DNA from 4 places in the Metabacillus sp. KH_069 genome. Region 3 is predicted to be linked to each of the others. Evidence: a T-box and tRNA genes for the amino acid it is inferred to sense, from the RefSeq annotation. Region 3 holds a T-box; the other regions hold tRNA genes.
The links. The T-box of region 3 lies ahead of serS (serine--tRNA ligase). A T-box ahead of a tRNA ligase gene usually reads a tRNA of that ligase, here a tRNA-Ser.
Positions count from the first base shown of each region.

Region 1: it has a tRNA-Ser gene. The T-box ahead of serS (serine--tRNA ligase) is inferred to sense a tRNA for this amino acid. The anticodon was not compared.
Region 2: it has a tRNA-Ser gene. The T-box ahead of serS (serine--tRNA ligase) is inferred to sense a tRNA for this amino acid. The anticodon was not compared.
Region 4: it has a tRNA-Ser gene. The T-box ahead of serS (serine--tRNA ligase) is inferred to sense a tRNA for this amino acid. The anticodon was not compared.

Region 1 covers NZ_CM174460.1:3,541,684-3,546,717, reverse strand. Annotated here, with positions in the region: rRNA gene AC3ISE_RS17935 (23S ribosomal RNA) at 1-506, shown strand, start outside; rRNA gene rrf (5S ribosomal RNA) at 636-751, shown strand; tRNA gene AC3ISE_RS17925 (tRNA-Val) at 773-848, shown strand; tRNA gene AC3ISE_RS17920 (tRNA-Thr) at 944-1,019, shown strand; tRNA gene AC3ISE_RS17915 (tRNA-Lys) at 1,192-1,267, shown strand; tRNA gene AC3ISE_RS17910 (tRNA-Leu) at 1,282-1,362, shown strand; tRNA gene AC3ISE_RS17905 (tRNA-Gly) at 1,372-1,443, shown strand; tRNA gene AC3ISE_RS17900 (tRNA-Leu) at 1,453-1,541, shown strand; tRNA gene AC3ISE_RS17895 (tRNA-Arg) at 1,556-1,632, shown strand; tRNA gene AC3ISE_RS17890 (tRNA-Pro) at 1,637-1,713, shown strand; tRNA gene AC3ISE_RS17885 (tRNA-Ala) at 1,731-1,806, shown strand; tRNA gene AC3ISE_RS17880 (tRNA-Met) at 1,838-1,914, shown strand; tRNA gene AC3ISE_RS17875 (tRNA-Ile) at 1,920-1,996, shown strand; tRNA gene AC3ISE_RS17870 (tRNA-Ser) at 2,013-2,105, shown strand; tRNA gene AC3ISE_RS17865 (tRNA-Met) at 2,196-2,272, shown strand; tRNA gene AC3ISE_RS17860 (tRNA-Asp) at 2,276-2,351, shown strand; tRNA gene AC3ISE_RS17855 (tRNA-Phe) at 2,547-2,622, shown strand; tRNA gene AC3ISE_RS17850 (tRNA-His) at 2,663-2,738, shown strand; tRNA gene AC3ISE_RS17845 (tRNA-Gly) at 2,755-2,828, shown strand; tRNA gene AC3ISE_RS17840 (tRNA-Ile) at 2,833-2,909, shown strand; tRNA gene AC3ISE_RS17835 (tRNA-Asn) at 2,944-3,018, shown strand; tRNA gene AC3ISE_RS17830 (tRNA-Ser) at 3,024-3,114, shown strand; tRNA gene AC3ISE_RS17825 (tRNA-Glu) at 3,130-3,201, shown strand; gene glgB (1,4-alpha-glucan branching enzyme) at 4,404-5,034, shown strand, end outside.
Region 2 covers NZ_CM174460.1:244,207-249,240, forward strand. Annotated here, with positions in the region: gene AC3ISE_RS01380 (Tex family protein) at 1-1,366, shown strand, start outside; gene cmpA (cortex morphogenetic protein CmpA) at 1,519-1,632, opposite strand; gene AC3ISE_RS01390 (SprT family protein) at 1,736-2,182, shown strand; tRNA gene AC3ISE_RS01395 (tRNA-Asn) at 2,326-2,400, shown strand; tRNA gene AC3ISE_RS01400 (tRNA-Ser) at 2,407-2,497, shown strand; tRNA gene AC3ISE_RS01405 (tRNA-Glu) at 2,514-2,585, shown strand; tRNA gene AC3ISE_RS01410 (tRNA-Val) at 2,613-2,688, shown strand; tRNA gene AC3ISE_RS01415 (tRNA-Asp) at 2,697-2,772, shown strand; tRNA gene AC3ISE_RS01420 (tRNA-Gln) at 2,778-2,852, shown strand; tRNA gene AC3ISE_RS01425 (tRNA-Lys) at 2,880-2,955, shown strand; tRNA gene AC3ISE_RS01430 (tRNA-Leu) at 2,971-3,054, shown strand; tRNA gene AC3ISE_RS01435 (tRNA-Leu) at 3,073-3,158, shown strand; tRNA gene AC3ISE_RS01440 (tRNA-Arg) at 3,259-3,335, shown strand; tRNA gene AC3ISE_RS01445 (tRNA-Pro) at 3,354-3,430, shown strand; tRNA gene AC3ISE_RS01450 (tRNA-Gly) at 3,445-3,518, shown strand; rRNA gene AC3ISE_RS01455 (16S ribosomal RNA) at 3,613-5,034, shown strand, end outside.
Region 3 covers NZ_CM174460.1:21,160-26,193, forward strand. Annotated here, with positions in the region: gene AC3ISE_RS00090 (serine hydrolase) at 151-1,515, shown strand; gene pdxS (pyridoxal 5'-phosphate synthase lyase subunit PdxS) at 1,957-2,841, shown strand; gene pdxT (pyridoxal 5'-phosphate synthase glutaminase subunit PdxT) at 2,862-3,452, shown strand; T-box leader at 3,509-3,724, shown strand; gene serS (serine--tRNA ligase) at 3,777-5,034, shown strand, end outside.
Region 4 covers NZ_CM174460.1:638,182-643,215, forward strand. Annotated here, with positions in the region: rRNA gene AC3ISE_RS03300 (23S ribosomal RNA) at 1-2,266, shown strand, start outside; rRNA gene rrf (5S ribosomal RNA) at 2,396-2,511, shown strand; tRNA gene AC3ISE_RS03310 (tRNA-Asn) at 2,527-2,601, shown strand; tRNA gene AC3ISE_RS03315 (tRNA-Ser) at 2,606-2,695, shown strand; tRNA gene AC3ISE_RS03320 (tRNA-Glu) at 2,710-2,784, shown strand; tRNA gene AC3ISE_RS03325 (tRNA-Val) at 2,801-2,876, shown strand; tRNA gene AC3ISE_RS03330 (tRNA-Met) at 2,920-2,996, shown strand; tRNA gene AC3ISE_RS03335 (tRNA-Asp) at 3,000-3,075, shown strand; tRNA gene AC3ISE_RS03340 (tRNA-Phe) at 3,249-3,324, shown strand; tRNA gene AC3ISE_RS03345 (tRNA-Thr) at 3,338-3,413, shown strand; tRNA gene AC3ISE_RS03350 (tRNA-Tyr) at 3,424-3,508, shown strand; tRNA gene AC3ISE_RS03355 (tRNA-Trp) at 3,527-3,600, shown strand; tRNA gene AC3ISE_RS03360 (tRNA-His) at 3,628-3,700, shown strand; tRNA gene AC3ISE_RS03365 (tRNA-Gln) at 3,737-3,811, shown strand; tRNA gene AC3ISE_RS03370 (tRNA-Gly) at 3,871-3,945, shown strand; tRNA gene AC3ISE_RS03375 (tRNA-Cys) at 3,954-4,027, shown strand; tRNA gene AC3ISE_RS03380 (tRNA-Leu) at 4,047-4,135, shown strand; tRNA gene AC3ISE_RS03385 (tRNA-Leu) at 4,156-4,236, shown strand; gene AC3ISE_RS03390 (hypothetical protein) at 4,681-5,034, shown strand, end outside.

The DNA of each region.
Region 1 (5,034 bases), 910 kb from region 3:
CCGGTGGTTCCGCATGGAAGGGCCATCGCTCAACGGATAAAAGCTACCCCGGGGATAACAGGCTTATCTCCCCCAAGAGTCCACATCGACGGGGAGGTTTGGCACCTCGATGTCGGCTCATCGCATCCTGGGGCTGTAGTCGGTCCCAAGGGTTGGGCTGTTCGCCCATTAAAGCGGTACGCGAGCTGGGTTCAGAACGTCGTGAGACAGTTCGGTCCCTATCCGTCGTGGGCGCAGGAAATTTGAGAGGAGCTGTCCTTAGTACGAGAGGACCGGGATGGACGCACCGCTGGTGTACCAGTTGTCTTGCCAAAGGCATCGCTGGGTAGCTATGTGCGGAAGGGATAAGTGCTGAAAGCATCTAAGCATGAAGCCCCCCTCAAGATGAGATTTCCCATCACGTAAGTGAGTAAGAACCCTGAAAGATGATCAGGTTGATAGGTCTGAGGTGGAAGCGCGGTGACGTGTGGAGCTGACAGATACTAATCGTTCGAGGACTTAACCACAGTCTAATAAAGTGTAACATTTAAGTGAAACTTGTTATCAAACGTTATCTAGTTTTGAAAGAATAACTTCTTTCGAAAAAAAAGCTTGAAATCTTCGGATTTCATAGTATAATAATTTTTGTCACTATGTCTGGTGATGATGGCAAAGAGGTCACACCCGTTCCCATGCCGAACACGGAAGTTAAGCTCTTTAGCGCCGATGGTAGTTGGGGGTTTCCCCCTGTGAGAGTAGGACGTTGCCAGGCTAATGACAAAAATATTCAAGCGGAGGATTAGCTCAGCTGGGAGAGCATCTGCCTTACAAGCAGAGGGTCGGCGGTTCGAGCCCGTCATCCTCCACCATTTATTCTTGTTATTAACACGCTGCTTATCTAGGCTTCCTGAGATCAGGACGACTTTAACAAGCTTAAAACCATATTGTATTTCTTACTTTATATGCCGGTGTAGCTCAATTGGTAGAGCAACTGACTTGTAATCAGTAGGTTGGGGGTTCAAGTCCTCTTGCCGGCACCATTCGGTCTTAATCCGAATCAAAATGTTTGAATATGTGCCATTAGCTCAGTCGGCAGAGCATGATCGAGTAATCTTCGATACTTATGCTTCAGCACACAAATCGAGCCACTTCTTGAATAATCTTTCTGAGATTTGGGTGTCTTGCAAAACTAAAGAGTGTTTTCTTAATTAAGTGCCATTAGCTCAGTCGGTAGAGCATCTGACTTTTAATCAGAGGGTCGAAGGTTCGAGTCCTTCATGGCACACCATTTTTCCTTAATATGCGGGTGTGGCGGAATTGGCAGACGCGCTAGACTTAGGATCTAGTGTCTTTGACGTGGGGGTTCGAGTCCCTTCACCCGCATCATATTTTGCGGAAGTAGTTCAGTGGTAGAACACCACCTTGCCAAGGTGGGGGTCGCGGGTTCGAATCCCGTCTTCCGCTCTTGCTTTCGCCGGGGTGGCGGAACTGGCAGACGCACAGGACTTAAAATCCTGCGGTAGGTGACTACCGTACCGGTTCGATTCCGGTCCTCGGCACCACTTATTTTATACATGCGCCCGTAGCTCAATTGGATAGAGCGTTTGACTACGGATCAAAAGGTTATGGGTTCGACTCCTATCGGGCGCGCCATATACGGGAAGTAGCTCAGCTTGGTAGAGCACTTGGTTTGGGACCAAGGGGTCGCAGGTTCGAATCCTGTCTTCCCGACCATTTCCAACTTTTAATTAGGGGCCTTAGCTCAGCTGGGAGAGCGCCTGCCTTGCACGCAGGAGGTCAGCGGTTCGATCCCGCTAGGCTCCACCAATTAAATAGAATTAATTGACTTTGTTCCTGGGGCGGTGTAGCTCAGCTGGCTAGAGCGTACGGTTCATACCCGTGAGGTCGTGGGTTCGACTCCCTCCGCCGCTACCAAAAAAGGACCTTTAGCTCAGTTGGTTAGAGCAGACGGCTCATAACCGTCCGGTCGTAGGTTCGAGTCCTACAAGGTCCACCATTCTATTTAGTCATTCGGAGGTATACCCAAGTCCGGCTGAAGGGATCGGTCTTGAAAACCGACAGGGGAGTCAAATCCCGCGGGGGTTCGAATCCCTCTACCTCCTCCATTTTTATTTTGATAAGTGGAATAACTTACTTCAGCAAGCCGATTGATTCGCAGCATAATAATCGGATTAAATGAACTTAATTAATATTGTCGCGGGGTGGAGCAGTCTGGTAGCTCGTCGGGCTCATAACCCGAAGGTCGCAGGTTCAAATCCTGTCCCCGCAACCAAATGGTCCCGTGGTGTAGCGGTTAACATGCCTGCCTGTCACGCAGGAGATCGCCGGTTCGATCCCGGTCGGGACCGCCATTTTTACTTTATGTAAAGGTTAGTAAAAATTTTTATCCATACAAATGGCTTGGTAGCTCAGTCGGTAGAGCACGATCGAATAAGCTTCGAAGCATAAGCATCAGCGCACAAATTGAGCCGCTTCTTGGCTAAGCTTTCTGAAATTTGGGCGAAGGTTTCAAGAATGTAACATTATTGTACTACAAATTATAAAATGGCTTGGTAGCTCAGTCGGTAGAGCAAAGGACTGAAAATCCTTGTGTCGGCGGTTCGATTCCGTCCCAAGCCACCATTTACTTTAATGTTGTAAATGCTAAACAAATATAATAGTGGCGGTTGTGGCGAAGTGGTTAACGCACCAGATTGTGGCTCTGGCATTCGTGGGTTCGATTCCCATCAGTCGCCCCATTTTTATATTCATATTGCGGGTGTAGTTTAATGGTAAAACTCTAGCCTTCCAAGCTAATGTCGTGGGTTCGATTCCCATCACCCGCTCCATAATGGGCCTATAGCTCAGCTGGTTAGAGCGCACGCCTGATAAGCGTGAGGTCGATGGTTCGAGTCCATTTAGGCCCACCATTTCTGTTTTGGAGAAATAAGGTTTCAATATTATTCCGCAGTAGCTCAGTGGTAGAGCTATCGGCTGTTAACCGATCGGTCGTAGGTTCGAGTCCTACCTGCGGAGCCATATCTGGGGAAGTACTCAAGTGGCTGAAGAGGCGCCCCTGCTAAGGGTGTAGGTCGCGTAAGCGGCGCGAGGGTTCAAATCCCTCCTTCTCCGCCAGAAAGCCTTGTTTTTGGCCCGTTGGTCAAGCGGTTAAGACACCGCCCTTTCACGGCGGTAACACGGGTTCGAATCCCGTACGGGTCATACTTGAAAGAGTGCTGCACATAGTGCAGCACTCTTTTTAATTGGCTCTGTTCGTAAATATAGTTGCTATTAGACTAAATGTTAAAAACTTTAAGTGGATTGTAGCGAAAGGAACTTGATTCCTGCGGGAAACAGAGGGAAATGATTGATTCCATTTTGCAGCCGCCTTTCTGGATATTTGTCCTCAAACAGCGTTGTTGATTCCATTTCGCAGCCGCCATTCTGGATATTTGTCCTCAAACAGCGTATTTGATTCCATTTTACAGCTGCCATTCTGGATTTTTGTCCTCAGACCATAAAACCAGTAGGCAAGCCGGGTAGGCTCCCAACAGGATCGCAGAAAGCAAGTTCCTGCAGCAGAAAGTAACGGACAACATTTATACTCGAAAACAACAATCTATGAAAATACAGCCTTTTAATTTTAAAAGTTGTGTAAGAGAATCTTTTAATACTTAAAGGTTATATGAACCCATCCCCTTTACTATCTGTCTCAACCATCTCCTATCCTTTCTCTGCGCCTGTATGGAACCACTCCTAACTAACCCTTCAGTCAATATTCTACAAACAATAAGCTCTTATAGTTGCCTTTGGCCGTTTATGCAAGTGCCTTGATGAAACACTTAACTTTTAACTAGTCTCCAACTATCTTCCAAAGCTCTCTAACTCTCCAATTAACCTCTTAACTAAAATCTTCAGAAAAAGTCATGTAAAAAAATGATTCATTTTCTCTTTCATGAACTTAAAATATATTTTCAACAAATAATATAAATCTTTATAAATATTTTATCGAATAAGGTTTGAAATATATTAAAGAGAGGTATAAGTAATGGTAATAAAGAATAAACGAAAATGAAGAATAAAAAGATTTCGACAATTCTTACTCATTTTGTCGAATTAACTATTTTTGTGATATAACTTACTCAAAATACACAATTAGAATATCCTGTTAGAAATTCCTGTATTTTCTTACGTATATTGATTTTTTTAGTATATTTGACTGATGTTCATTTCGCCAAATTCTTCGATTATCCTTATTTCTTTCGTTTCCTCATTCGACATCATTTTAAAAGAATAGTTTTTTGAAAAATGAATGCTGATTCATGACATATCATGTCAATAAGTAGAAGCGCTTACAAAAAAGGTAATCCTTCCTTCTGATTGAAATTAGAATTAAGATAAACTTATAGAAAGGGTGATTAGGAATGAATCTTGCTACGCCAACTGATTTTGAGGTTCATCTTTTCCATGAGGGAAATTTGTTTAAAGCTCATGAATTATTTGGTGCTCACAGCAGCGTACGGAACGGTGTTTGCGGTACTGTGTTTACTGTTTGGGCTCCTCATGCGCTTGAGGTGCGGGTTGCAGGTGATTTTAATCACTGGGACGGCTCGAATCACAAGCTTGAAAGAGTGAATGATCAAGGTATCTGGTCTGCTTTTATTCAGGATATAAAAGAGGGTGACCTGTATAAATACGAGATTATTACACGGAAAAATGAGAAAATTCTTAAATCTGATCCATTTGCCTTTTATGCAGAGGTGAAACCGAATACTGCTTCGATTGTTTATGATCTGGCAGATTATGAGTGGAATGATCAGAAGTGGCAGAAGAAGAAGCGTCAGAAGGAAATTTATAATCGGCCGATGTATATTTACGAGCTTAATCTTTGTTCTTGGAAAAAGAAAGAGGACGGCAGCCTTTATACATATTTGGAGCTAGCGGATATTTTGATTCCGTATGTTCTCGATCATGGATTTACTCACATTGAGCTTCTGCCTATTATTGAACATCCTTATGACCGTTCATGGGGATATCAGGGAACCGGATATTATG
Region 2 (5,034 bases), 220 kb from region 3:
GGATGTCTATATAGAAGCCATTGAAGATGCCTATAAACGATTAATTCAGCCTTCCATTGAACGTGAGATCCGAAAAGAATTAATGGAGAAAGCGGATGATCGTGCGATTCATATTTTCTCTGAAAATCTGCGCAACCTTTTGCTTCAGCCGCCATTGAAAGGCCGTGTTGTATTAGGGGTTGACCCTGCGTACCGGACAGGGTGTAAGCTTGCAGCTGTCGATGAGACCGGAAAAGTTCTGGAAATAGGCGTCATTTACCCTCATCCACCGGTCAATAAAGCAAAAGAAGCAAAGCAAAAGCTAATCGATGTGATCCAAAAAAATAACATCGAGCTGGTTGCGATTGGAAATGGAACGGCTTCAAGAGAGACAGAACAATTTATTGCAGATCTTATTGATGAATTAAAATCAGATCTTGCCTATATTATCGTAAACGAAGCAGGAGCAAGTGTATACTCTGCATCAGACTTGGCCCGTGAAGAATTCCCTGAGTTCCAGGTAGAAGAACGAAGTGCAGTTTCCATCGCAAGAAGATTGCAGGATCCGCTGGCAGAGCTGGTTAAAATTGATCCGAAATCAGTAGGAGTAGGGCAATACCAGCATGATGTCACACAGAAGAAGCTGAATGATTCTCTTACATTCGTTGTTGAAACAGTGGTTAACCAAGTAGGAGTGAATGTCAATACAGCATCATCATCACTCCTGCAATATGTAGCGGGCTTAAGCAAGGCAGTTGCGGTAAACATTGTGAAGCAGCGGGATGAAATCGGGAAGTTCCAGGACCGGAAGCAATTAAAGAAAATACCGCGGCTTGGCGCAAAAACGTTCGAACAATGCATAGGTTTCCTGAGAATACCTGACGGAAAGCATCCGCTTGACTCAACAGGCATTCATCCGGAAAGCTACAAAGAGGTTGAAATGCTTCTGAAAATGCTGGGACTGACCTTGAAGGATGTTGGCACGGAGCAGCTGAGAGAAAAAATTGCGGGAATTAATATAAAAGAAACTGCAGAAGCTATCGATCTTGGAGAGCTGACTCTCAAAGACATTTGTGATTCTCTTGTTCGTCCAGGACGTGACCCGCGTGATGAAATTGCTAAGCCGCTGCTTAAAAAGGGTGTATTGAAACTCGAGGACCTTCAGACTGGCATGGAACTTCAGGGCACAGTGCGCAATGTTGTAGATTTTGGCGCGTTTGTGGACATAGGCGTTAAACAGGATGGGCTCGTTCATATTTCAAAGCTCAGAAACTCTTTTGTCAAACATCCGCTCGATGTCGTTTCCGTCGGTGATGTTGTTACGGTATGGGTGGACTCTGTAGATCAGCATAAAGGCCGGGTCGCTTTGACGATGATTAACGGTTAATGAAAAACACTGCATGCGTGCAGTGCTGCAGATTCGAATGGGGGATTAGCTGAATGATTCCCCATTTCGGCTAATAAATCTTAATAACCAGCTATAATAAATGTAGTTTTTGCTGAAAAAAGACGCAATGCATTTAGTTGTTCCAACACTGCTCATGAGCAGTGTTTTTTTCTATAGAAATACCAGCATTGATTCAACATCTTTATTTGATAGCGGTCCTTTTCATAAAACGCACGCTGCATTTGGTTTTTTAACCATGAGGGCATTGCTCGTTCCTCCTTATTGTTTATAATGGAGTATGTGTATTACTTACTATATGCGGGCGCAAGATGTCCTGTTCGGAGATACAAACTATGCGGGGTGTAACCGATGAATGAAACAGAGCTTCAGCAACTGACAGAATCGATTTCGATAACTTACTTTCAAAAAAAGTTTGTACATAAAGCGATCTTTAACCCCCGGCTGCGCACAACAGGCGGAAGATACCTTTTAAAAAGCCACAACATCGAAATTAACCCTAAGTATATAGCTCAGGGATTAGAAGAGATAACCGGTATCATCAAACATGAACTATGCCACTATCATCTCCATATAGAGGGCAGAGGGTATAAGCACCGTGATTCTGAATTTAGAGAGCTTCTTTCGAAAGTAGGTGCCCCGAGATTTTGCACGCCGCTTCAGACGACAGTCAGAAAAAAGAAGACATTAGTGTATCAGTGCAGAGCTTGTATGTTCATTTATAAACGGCACAGAAGAATGGATACTTCCAAGTATGTATGCGGAAAATGCGGCGGGAAAATAAAACTTGTTTCATAGATGAAAAAAGGGGTTGACTCATAATACAAAGCTGTGATAAATTATAAAAGCCGTCGTAAGAGACGCAAAACATTAATAAAAAGAAGGCTTGACAGCTTGTACTAATCTTCATATAATAAAAGAAGTCTGTCATGACTAATTATTCCGCAGTAGCTCAGTGGTAGAGCTATCGGCTGTTAACCGATCGGTCGTAGGTTCGAGTCCTACCTGCGGAGCCATATTATGGGGAAGTACTCAAGTGGCTGAAGAGGCGCCCCTGCTAAGGGTGTAGGTCGCGTAAGCGGCGCGAGGGTTCAAATCCCTCCTTCTCCGCCATTATTTTTTTGTCTTTGGCCCGTTGGTCAAGCGGTTAAGACACCGCCCTTTCACGGCGGTAACACGGGTTCGAATCCCGTACGGGTCATCGCTTTAAATTGCATATCAATGATTGGGAGGATTAGCTCAGCTGGGAGAGCATCTGCCTTACAAGCAGAGGGTCGGCGGTTCGAGCCCGTCATCCTCCACCATCATATCTGGTCCCGTGGTGTAGCGGTTAACATGCCTGCCTGTCACGCAGGAGATCGCCGGTTCGATCCCGGTCGGGACCGCCATTTATTGGGCTATAGCCAAGCGGTAAGGCAACGGACTTTGACTCCGTCATGCGCTGGTTCGAATCCAGCTAGCCCAGCCATTTTATTTTAAATGCGAATAGTAGTAAGTGCCATTAGCTCAGTCGGTAGAGCATCTGACTTTTAATCAGAGGGTCGAAGGTTCGAGTCCTTCATGGCACACCATTTTAACTAATGTATGCGGGTGTGGCGGAATTGGCAGACGCGCTAGACTTAGGATCTAGTGTCTTTGACGTGGGGGTTCGAGTCCCTTCACCCGCACCATACATTTTTTATCTTTTCGCGGTCGTGGCGGAATGGCAGACGCGCTAGGTTGAGGGCCTAGTGGGGGCAACCCCGTGGAAGTTCGACTCTTCTCGGCCGCACCAAAAGAGCTTTAAAAAAACCTCAAAAAAGTTGTTGACAAAAAGAACACAACTTGGTATTATATTTAAGTCGCTTCATTACATGAACAAGACATTAACAAGTGCGCCCGTAGCTCAATTGGATAGAGCGTTTGACTACGGATCAAAAGGTTATGGGTTCGACTCCTATCGGGCGCGCCATTCTATATATTATGTGTCCGGGAAGTAGCTCAGCTTGGTAGAGCACTTGGTTTGGGACCAAGGGGTCGCAGGTTCGAATCCTGTCTTCCCGACCAGACAAATACTTTTCGCGGGTGTAGTTTAATGGTAAAACTCTAGCCTTCCAAGCTAATGTCGTGGGTTCGATTCCCATCACCCGCTCCAATTTTTAAAAATGATCTTTGAAAACTAAACAAAACCAAAAGCGTACCAAACGTTTTAAATTTTTGAAGTCAGCAACAAATTGAGTCGCAAATTTTCTTCGGAGAGTTTGATCCTGGCTCAGGACGAACGCTGGCGGCGTGCCTAATACATGCAAGTCGAGCGGACTTGCTGGAGCTTGCTCCAGCAGGTTAGCGGCGGACGGGTGAGTAACACGTGGGCAACCTGCCTGTAAGACTGGGATAACTCCGGGAAACCGGAGCTAATACCGGATAGTATCTTGAACCGCATGGTTCAAGTTGGAAAGACGGTTTCGGCTGTCACTTACAGATGGGCCCGCGGCGCATTAGCTAGTTGGTGAGGTAATGGCTCACCAAGGCAACGATGCGTAGCCGACCTGAGAGGGTGATCGGCCACACTGGGACTGAGACACGGCCCAGACTCCTACGGGAGGCAGCAGTAGGGAATCTTCCGCAATGGACGAAAGTCTGACGGAGCAACGCCGCGTGAGTGATGAAGGTTTTCGGATCGTAAAACTCTGTTGTTAGGGAAGAACAAGTGCGAGAGTAACTGCTCGCACCTTGACGGTACCTAACCAGAAAGCCACGGCTAACTACGTGCCAGCAGCCGCGGTAATACGTAGGTGGCAAGCGTTGTCCGGAATTATTGGGCGTAAAGCGCGCGCAGGCGGTTTCTTAAGTCTGATGTGAAAGCCCCCGGCTCAACCGGGGAGGGTCATTGGAAACTGGGAAACTTGAGTGCAGAAGAGGAGAGTGGAATTCCACGTGTAGCGGTGAAATGCGTAGAGATGTGGAGGAACACCAGTGGCGAAGGCGACTCTCTGGTCTGTAACTGACGCTGAGGCGCGAAAGCGTGGGGAGCGAACAGGATTAGATACCCTGGTAGTCCACGCCGTAAACGATGAGTGCTAAGTGTTAGAGGGTTTCCGCCCTTTAGTGCTGCAGCTAACGCATTAAGCACTCCGCCTGGGGAGTACGGTCGCAAGACTGAAACTCAAAGGAATTGACGGGGGCCCGCACAAGCGGTGGAGCATGTGGTTTAATTCGAAGCAACGCGAAGAACCTTACCAGGTCTTGACATCCTTTGCCACTTCTAGAGATAGAAGGTTCCCCTTCGGGGGACAAAGTGACAGGTGGTGCATGGTTGTCGTCAGCTCGTGTCGTGAGATGTTGGGTTAAGTCCCGCAACGAGCGCAACCCTTGATCTTAGTTGCCAGCATTCAGTTGGGCACTCTAAGGTGACTGCCGGTGACAAACCGGAGGAAGGTGGGGATGACGTCAAATCATCATGCCCCTTATGACCTGGGCTACACACGTGCTACAATGGATGGTACAAAGGGCTGCGAGACCGCGAGGTTTAGCCAATCCCATAAAACCATTCTCAGTTCGGATTGCAGGCTGCAACTCGCCTGCATGAAGCTGGAATCGCTAGTAATCGCGGATCAGCATGCCGCGGTGAATACGTTCCCGGGCCTTGTACACACCGCCCGTCACACCAC
Region 3 (5,034 bases):
TACCTGAAATGTAATACAATGTTCAATCTTTAGGACAGAGTCTCAGACTCTGTCTATTTTTTTTGATCATAGTGTGATAAAATCGACTTTGTTGTTTGTCACTCAGGTCAATAATTGAATATAAAAATAGATAAAAAAACGGTGGAGGTTATGAATTTGAGCAACATGAAGTTTAAGCGTTTGCTGTCCGTGCTGTTAGCTGCTGTTCTGGCAGTAACAGTTATTTTGCCGGCAGCACAGGCATCTGCGGCAGAAAATGATGCAGTTGGAGTGAATGCAAAAGGTGCAATTTTAGTAGAAGCGTCTACAGGTAAAATTCTATACGGGAAAAATGCAGACGATCTGCTTCCGATTGCAAGTATGGCTAAAATCATGACAGAATATTTAGTTCTTGAAGCAGTTGATAAAGGGAAAATCAAGTGGGATCAAACATACACCCCAAGTGATTATGTCTATAGAATTTCACAAAACCGCGGACTGTCCAACGTCCCATTACGAAAAGACGGTACATACAATGTAAAAGAGCTTTATGAAGCAATGAGCATTTATTCTGCAAACGGAGCAGCTATTGCTTTAGCAGAAATCGTTTCAGGATCTGAGTCTAATTTCGTGAAATTAATGAATGAAAAAGCTAAAGAGCTTGGTCTTAAAAACTTCGAATTTGTAAACTCAACAGGTTTAGAAAATGGAGATCTAGCAGGAATGCATCCTGATGGCACGACAGCAGATGCCGAGAATAAAATGTCAGCACGCGATATGGCGCTGCTTTCTCAAAAATTAATAAATGATTATCCAGAAGTATTAGAGACAGCAAGTACTCCAAGAAAAATATTCAGAGAAGGCACAGAAGATGCTATCAAAATGGATAACTGGAACTGGATGCTTAAAGGCTTGTTATTTGAAACAGAAGGTGTAGACGGTTTAAAAACAGGTTCTACTAAATCAGCAGGTTCTTCTTTTACAGCAACTGCTGAACGAAACGGCATGCGCGTTATTACTGTCGTCTTAAACGCTGCAAGTGATGACGGCAGCCTTCATACTCCTCGTTTTAAAGAAACGAAAAAAATGATCGATTATGCATATAACAATTTCAAGATGGAAGAAGTTTATCCTGAAAACTATCAAATCAAAAATAAATCTGACCTCTCCGTTGTGAAAGGAAAAGAAAAAGAAGTAGCTGTAGCAACAAAAGAGCCTCTTAACCTTGTTGTTAAGAACGGTGAAAAAGAATCATATGAGCCAAACTACGTCTTTGATCAAAAGAAGGTCAATGCAGACAATGAAGTACAGGCTCCTGTCAAAAAAGGCGAAAAAATCGGCTATATGACAGTAAAGTACAAAGGTAAAGGCCAAAATCTGGGCTTCTTAGAAGAAAAAAGCGATGCTAATGTTGATATCGTCACAAAAAGCGGTGTTGAAAAAGCCAATTGGTTTGTTTTATCCATGAGAGGAATCGGCGGATTCTTCGGCGGTCTTTGGGGAACGGTGACAGACACTGTGACAGGCTGGTTTTAATTGAAAGAAGACTTACTCAATATGAGTAAGTCTTTTTTCATATTTTGATATATTAGGTGCGAAACGGGAGGTTCCGCTTTTCTTATTGTCTAGCTCTACCGCCCAACTCCTCGGCCAGAACAAATCCGTCAGCAAAGGCAAAAAGCGCCTTCACTGCCGGATTCTTATCTGTCTGTCGGAGCTAAACGGGCGGTTCCACTTTTCTCATTGTCTAGCTCCGCCTCCTAACCCCTCAGTCAGAACAAATCCGTCAGCAAAGGCAAAAAGCGCCTTCACTGCCGGATTCTTATCTGTCTGTCGGGGCTAAACAGTCGGCTCCGCTTTTCTTTGTGCGAATTGTTTTAATAATCCCTTTAATTTTGATAGGATTTTTTAATAACTTAGGATAGAATAAGCTATATGTGCAAAATGAAATTTTACATAATATGAGGGGGATATAGAATGAATAACACAGGTACAGATCGTGTAAAACGCGGAATGGCAGAAATGCAAAAAGGCGGCGTCATTATGGACGTAGTCAATGCAGAGCAAGCAAAGATCGCTGAGGAAGCTGGAGCAGTTGCTGTAATGGCACTTGAGCGCGTTCCTGCTGACATTCGTGCTGCAGGCGGAGTTGCCCGTATGGCAGATCCTACAATTGTTGAAGAAGTGATGAAAGCTGTAACGGTTCCAGTTATGGCAAAAGCACGTATTGGCCACATCGTGGAAGCTCGCATATTAGAAGCGATGGGTGTCGATTACATTGATGAAAGTGAAGTATTGACTCCTGCTGATGAAGAGTATCATTTAAATAAACGTGATTATACAGTTCCATTTGTTTGCGGATGCCGTGATTTAGGTGAAGCTACTAGACGTATTGCTGAGGGAGCTTCTATGCTTCGCACAAAAGGCGAGCCTGGTACAGGAAATATCGTTGAGGCTGTTCGCCACATGCGTAAAGTAAATGGCCAAGTTCGCAGAATCATTGGAATGAGCACGGATGAATTAATGACAGAAGCGAAGCTGTTAGGCGCGCCTTATGAGCTTCTTCTTCAAATCAAGCATGAGGGACGCCTTCCGGTTGTAAACTTTGCAGCAGGCGGAATTGCAACTCCGGCAGATGCTGCTCTAATGATGCAATTAGGAGCAGACGGTGTATTCGTAGGTTCAGGTATCTTCAAATCAGAAAACCCTGCAAAATTTGCCCGTGCGATCGTTGAAGCAACAACTCACTATCAGGACTATGAATTGATTGCAAGTCTTTCAAAGGGACTTGGAACAGCAATGAAAGGCATTGAGATCTCAACTTTGCTTCCTGAGAACAGAATGCAAGAGCGCGGCTGGTAATGATAAAGGAGTAGAATACAATGCTTAAAATTGGTGTATTAGGCCTTCAAGGTGCTGTAAGAGAACATATCCGATCAATAGAGGCAAGCGGTGCTGAAGGAGTCGTTGTTAAGCGTCCTGAGCAGCTTGATGAATTGGACGGTCTTATTATGCCAGGCGGAGAGAGCACAACGATGCGACGCCTGATTGATAAATATGAGTTCATGGGTCCGCTGAAAGCTTTCGCTGAGCAGGGAAAGCCGATGTTTGGAACCTGTGCAGGCTTAATTCTTCTTGCTAAAAACATTGTGGGTTACAGCGAAGGACATCTTGGAGTAATGGATGTTACCGTTGAGAGAAACTCATTTGGGCGTCAGCGTGAAAGCTTTGAAGCAGAACTGAATATTACGGATGTTGCTGAAGATTTCGTTGGTGTGTTTATCAGGGCTCCTCATATTGTCGAAGTTGGAGAAGACGTGGAAATTCTGTCTAAACATAACGGAAGAATCGTTGCAGCACGTCAAGGACAGTTCCTGGGCTGTTCGTTTCATCCTGAATTAACAGATGATCACCGGATGACTGGGATGTTTGTGCGCATGGTTAAAAATACAAAAGCGAAATTAAGTGTATAAAAACCTTGCAACCGTATCAAACTTGTAGTAAATTATGAATTACTTAATTGAACATGAAAAACATGACGACAGGAAATAGTAGCAAGTGCTTCTTTCTTAGAGAGCCGGTGGCTGGTGAAAATCGGTGTTAGATCCTTGTGAATCCATCCTTGAATGAGATGTTGAAATCTTCGGAGAGTAGACATTTCCGGTACAGGCCGTTATCCTGCTTAAGAGGAAGGCAATCTGCCTTCAATTAGGGTGGCAACGCGGATATAACTTCCGTCCCTTTACCAGGGGACGGGAGTTTTTTATTTGCAAAAAAACATTAAAAGGAGTTTTGTCATGCTGGATATTAAATATTTGCGCGCTAACTTTGAAGAAGTAAAAGAAAAGCTGTCTCATCGCGGAGAGGATTTAGGGGACTTCAGCAAGTTCGAGGAGCTTGATCAAAAACGCCGTGAACTGATTTCAAAAGTAGAAGTTTTTAAAAGCAAGCGAAATGAAGTTTCAGGGCAAATTGCTGTTTTAAAGCGTGAAAAACAAGATGCCGATCATTTAATCAAGGAAATGCGTGAAGTTGGCGACCGCGTGAAAGAAATGGACGATGAGCTTCGCCGGGTTGAAGCAGAGCTTGAAACGTTAATGCTGTCTATTCCAAATATTCCGCATGAAAGTGTGCCTGTAGGCGAAACGGAAGACGATAATATTCTTCACCGTGAATGGGGAGGAGTCCCTGCATTCTCATTTGAACCAAAACCTCACTGGGATGTTGCCGATCACCTTGGGATCTTAGATTTTGAACGTGCGGGTAAAGTAACCGGCAGCCGTTTTGTTTTCTACCGCGGCTTAGGTGCACGTCTCGAGCGTGCGCTGATCAGTTTTATGCTTGATTTGCATATCGATGAACACGGCTATACAGAAGTGCTGCCTCCTTATATCGTAAATCGTGACAGCATGACTGGAACAGGCCAGCTGCCTAAATTTGAAGAAGATGCATTTAAAATTGCGGGCGAAGATTACTTTTTAATTCCTACAGCTGAAGTGCCTGTAACCAACATGCACCGTGAAGAGATTCTCTCTATCGATCAGCTTCCGGTCAATTATGCGGCTTACAGCTCTTGCTTCCGTTCTGAGGCTGGCTCTGCAGGCAGAGATACTAGAGGATTAATCCGTCAGCATCAGTTTAATAAAGTAGAGCTTGTGAAATTTGTTAAACCTGAAGATTCTTATGATGAGCTTGAAAAACTGACAGGACATGCAGAGAAAGTTCTTCAGCTTTTGGGTCTGCCTTATCGTGTGCTTAGAATGTGTACAGCAGATCTTGGATTTACGGCTGCAAAGAAATATGACATTGAAGTATGGATACCGAGCCAGGAAACATACCGCGAAATTTCATCTTGCAGTAATTTTGAAGCCTTCCAGGCGCGTCGCGCAGGAATCCGTTTCAGACGTGAGCCTAAAGGAAAACCTGAATTTGTTCATACACTGAACGGATCTGGTCTTGCGATTGGCAGAACAGTTGCCGCCATCCTCGAGAATTATCAGAAGGAGGATGGAACTGTTGTTATTCCTGAAGTATTGCGTCCATATATGGGGAATA
Region 4 (5,034 bases), 620 kb from region 3:
GCCGCAGCGAAAGCGAGTCTGAATAGGGCGTTTTAGTACGTGGTCGTAGACCCGAAACCAGGTGATCTACCCATGTCCAGGGTGAAGTTCAGGTAACACTGAATGGAGGCCCGAACCCACGCACGTTGAAAAGTGCGGGGATGAGGTGTGGGTAGCGGAGAAATTCCAATCGAACCTGGAGATAGCTGGTTCTCTCCGAAATAGCTTTAGGGCTAGCCTCAAGTATGAGAGTCTTGGAGGTAGAGCACTGATTGGACTAGGGGCCCTCATCGGGTTACCGAATTCAGTCAAACTCCGAATGCCAAAGACTTGCTCCTTGGGAGTCAGACTGCGAGTGATAAGATCCGTAGTCAAGAGGGAAACAGCCCAGACCACCAGCTAAGGTCCCAAAGTATACGTTAAGTGGAAAAGGATGTGGAGTTGCTTAGACAACCAGGATGTTGGCTTAGAAGCAGCCACCATTTAAAGAGTGCGTAATAGCTCACTGGTCGAGTGACTCTGCGCCGAAAATGTACCGGGGCTAAACGTATCACCGAAGCTGTGGACTGTTCTTACGAACAGTGGTAGGAGAGCGTTCTAAGGGCGTTGAAGCTAGACCGTAAGGACTGGTGGAGCGCTTAGAAGTGAGAATGCCGGTATGAGTAGCGAAAGAGGGGTGAGAATCCCCTCCACCGAATGCCTAAGGTTTCCTGAGGAAGGCTCGTCCGCTCAGGGTTAGTCGGGACCTAAGCCGAGGCCGAAAGGCGTAGGCGATGGACAACAGGTTGATATTCCTGTACCACCTCCTCACCATTTGAGCAATGGGGGGACGCAGGAGGATAGGGCAAGCGCGCTGTTGGATATGCGCGTCCAAGCAGTTAGGCTGAGAAGCAGGCAAATCCGCTTCTCATATAAGGCTGAGCTGTGATGGCGAGGGAAATTTAGTACCGAAGTTCCTGATTCCACACTGCCAAGAAAAGCCTCTAGCGAGGTGAGAGGTGCCCGTACCGCAAACCGACACAGGTAGGCGAGGAGAGAATCCTAAGGTGAGCGAGAGAACTCTCGTTAAGGAACTCGGCAAAATGACCCCGTAACTTCGGGAGAAGGGGTGCTTTTTAGGGTTCATAGCCCTGAAAAGCCGCAGTGAATAGGCCCAGGCGACTGTTTAGCAAAAACACAGGTCTCTGCGAAGCCGCAAGGCGAAGTATAGGGGCTGACGCCTGCCCGGTGCTGGAAGGTTAAGGGGAGAGGTTAGCGCAAGCGAAGCTTTGAACCGAAGCCCCAGTAAACGGCGGCCGTAACTATAACGGTCCTAAGGTAGCGAAATTCCTTGTCGGGTAAGTTCCGACCCGCACGAAAGGCGTAACGATCTGGGCACTGTCTCAACGAGAGACTCGGTGAAATTATAGTACCTGTGAAGATGCAGGTTACCCGCGACAGGACGGAAAGACCCCGTGGAGCTTTACTGTAGCCTGATATTGAATTTTGGTACAGCTTGTACAGGATAGGTAGGAGCCTTGGAAGCCGGAGCGCCAGCTTCGGTGGAGGCATTGGTGGGATACTACCCTTGCTGTATTGAAATTCTAACCCACAGCCCTGATCGGGCTGGGAGACAGTGTCAGGTGGGCAGTTTGACTGGGGCGGTCGCCTCCTAAAATGTAACGGAGGCGCCCAAAGGTTCCCTCAGAATGGTTGGAAATCATTCGCAGAGTGTAAAGGCACAAGGGAGCTTGACTGCGAGACCTACAAGTCGAGCAGGGACGAAAGTCGGGCTTAGTGATCCGGTGGTTCCGCATGGAAGGGCCATCGCTCAACGGATAAAAGCTACCCCGGGGATAACAGGCTTATCTCCCCCAAGAGTCCACATCGACGGGGAGGTTTGGCACCTCGATGTCGGCTCATCGCATCCTGGGGCTGTAGTCGGTCCCAAGGGTTGGGCTGTTCGCCCATTAAAGCGGTACGCGAGCTGGGTTCAGAACGTCGTGAGACAGTTCGGTCCCTATCCGTCGTGGGCGCAGGAAATTTGAGAGGAGCTGTCCTTAGTACGAGAGGACCGGGATGGACGCACCGCTGGTGTACCAGTTGTCTTGCCAAAGGCATCGCTGGGTAGCTATGTGCGGAAGGGATAAGTGCTGAAAGCATCTAAGCATGAAGCCCCCCTCAAGATGAGATTTCCCATCACGTAAGTGAGTAAGAACCCTGAAAGATGATCAGGTTGATAGGTCTGAGGTGGAAGCGCGGTGACGTGTGGAGCTGACAGATACTAATCGTTCGAGGACTTAACCACAGTCTAATAAAGTGTAACATTTAAGTGAATCTTGTTATCAAACGTTATCTAGTTTTGAAAGAATAACTTCTTTCGAAAAAAAAGCTTGAAATCTTCGGATTTCATAGTATAATAATTTTTGTCACTATGTCTGGTGATGATGGCAAAGAGGTCACACCCGTTCCCATGCCGAACACGGAAGTTAAGCTCTTTAGCGCCGATGGTAGTTGGGGGTTTCCCCCTGTGAGAGTAGGACGTTGCCAGGCTAGTGAAAATATTATTCCGCAGTAGCTCAGTGGTAGAGCTATCGGCTGTTAACCGATCGGTCGTAGGTTCGAGTCCTACCTGCGGAGCCATTTTGGAGAGCTGTCCGAGTGGCCGAAGGAGCACGATTGGAAATCGTGTAGGCGGTAACCCGTCTCAAGGGTTCGAATCCCTTGCTCTCCGCCACTATTTATATAAATGGCCCGTTGGTCAAGCGGTTAAGACACCGCCCTTTCACGGCGGTAACACGGGTTCGAATCCCGTACGGGTCACCAACATCATTTTCACTGCGGAGGATTAGCTCAGCTGGGAGAGCATCTGCCTTACAAGCAGAGGGTCGGCGGTTCGAGCCCGTCATCCTCCACCATCTTTACTGAATACAGCAGCACAAAAACTTCATTTATTATTGTCGCGGGGTGGAGCAGTCTGGTAGCTCGTCGGGCTCATAACCCGAAGGTCGCAGGTTCAAATCCTGTCCCCGCAACCAAATGGTCCCGTGGTGTAGCGGTTAACATGCCTGCCTGTCACGCAGGAGATCGCCGGTTCGATCCCGGTCGGGACCGCCATTCTTAATTAAAAAAGAATAAAATGGCTTGGTAGCTCAGTCGGTAGAGCACGATCGAATAAGCTTCGAAGCATAAGCATCAGCGCACAAATTGAGCTGCTCCTTGGCTAAGCTTACTGAAATTTGGGCGAAGGTTTCAAGAATGTATCATTATTGTACTACAAATTATAAAATGGCTTGGTAGCTCAGTCGGTAGAGCAAAGGACTGAAAATCCTTGTGTCGGCGGTTCGATTCCGTCCCAAGCCACCATTTACACTTAAATGCCGGTGTAGCTCAATTGGTAGAGCAACTGACTTGTAATCAGTAGGTTGGGGGTTCAAGTCCTCTTGCCGGCACCACTTACAGTGTGGAGGGGTAGCGAAGTGGCTAAACGCGGCGGACTGTAAATCCGCTCCCTCCGGGTTCGGCGGTTCGAATCCGTCCCCCTCCACCATTTTCATAAAAAGAATATAGGGGTATAGTTTAAAGGTAGAACAGAGGTCTCCAAAACCTCCGGTGTGGGTTCGAGTCCTACTACCCCTGCCAATTTAATTAATCTTATATAGTATAATGGCGGTTGTGGCGAAGTGGTTAACGCACCAGATTGTGGCTCTGGCATTCGTGGGTTCGATTCCCATCAGTCGCCCCTTTTTTTTACTTAATAGGGTTTTTATTTTTGTTTTGGGCTATAGCCAAGCGGTAAGGCAACGGACTTTGACTCCGTCATGCGCTGGTTCGAATCCAGCTAGCCCAGCCATTTTTCATTAAGAGTCATCTTTGTGCAGCTCCTGCATAAACTACATTACAAAGCGATTTGCGGAAGTAGTTCAGTGGTAGAACACCACCTTGCCAAGGTGGGGGTCGCGGGTTCGAATCCCGTCTTCCGCTCCAATAGTTGAGGCGGCATAGCCAAGTGGTAAGGCAGAGGTCTGCAAAACCTTTATCCCCGGTTCAAATCCGGGTGTCGCCTCCAATTTTTATTTATCACCCTTGCCGGGGTGGCGGAACTGGCAGACGCACAGGACTTAAAATCCTGCGGTAGGTGACTACCGTACCGGTTCGATTCCGGTCCTCGGCACCATCTTCATCACAATTTCATTTGCCGGTGTGGCGGAATTGGCAGACGCGCACGACTCAAAATCGTGTTCCTCTGGAGTGTCGGTTCGACCCCGACCACCGGTATCATTGAACAGTATGTCAAGCTGTCAAATTAACGTTTCTTACACTTTGTAAGGAACGTTTTTATTTATCTCCAATATACGATTTTTACAAAAATATCGTGTACATAAAATCGTGTGCGTACCAGTCATTAAACAAAGATAAATTTAAAATGGCATGAGTAGTAAAGGAAATTGATTTTAAAACAGCTTTTTCTTTATTTATTGATGATTGCCAAATTAGGAATCTAAGACTCAATTCAATATTACAGTTGGATTAACTTTATGTTTAAACATAAAAACACAAAACCCAATGTTTAATGCAAAACGAAAGCAGAGGATTTTTGTAGCGGTTAGAAACAAAAAAGGCTTACGAGCGCTCTCACTATATCTTATATTTTCAAATCCGTTACCTTCAAAGAAAATCATTGGAGGCAGGTTTTAATAACAACAATATTGGGGGTCAACTATGAAATATTCAAAGAAAGTTGTAATTGTTAGTCTTGGTTTAGGGTTAGCAATCGTAATCGGTGCAACCACTATTGTTCCAGCTGCTATTCAAGGAAAAGAAAAAGTTTCATATGAAGAACTTGAGAAGCAACTAACTTCAACTAAAAGAGAACTTAAAGAAACAAAGGCGGCTTTAGCATCTTGTGAAGCACCATCAGAAGCAGAAAAGCATGCTATGAATCTTGAACCTAATAAATCTTATAAAGTCAATGAACTTGGAGATTTTAAATCTGGAGAAAGAATTACCCCTGGAATATATATTGTGAAACTGGTAGATCCAAAATCTGAAGGAACTATTTATACATTCGCTGAA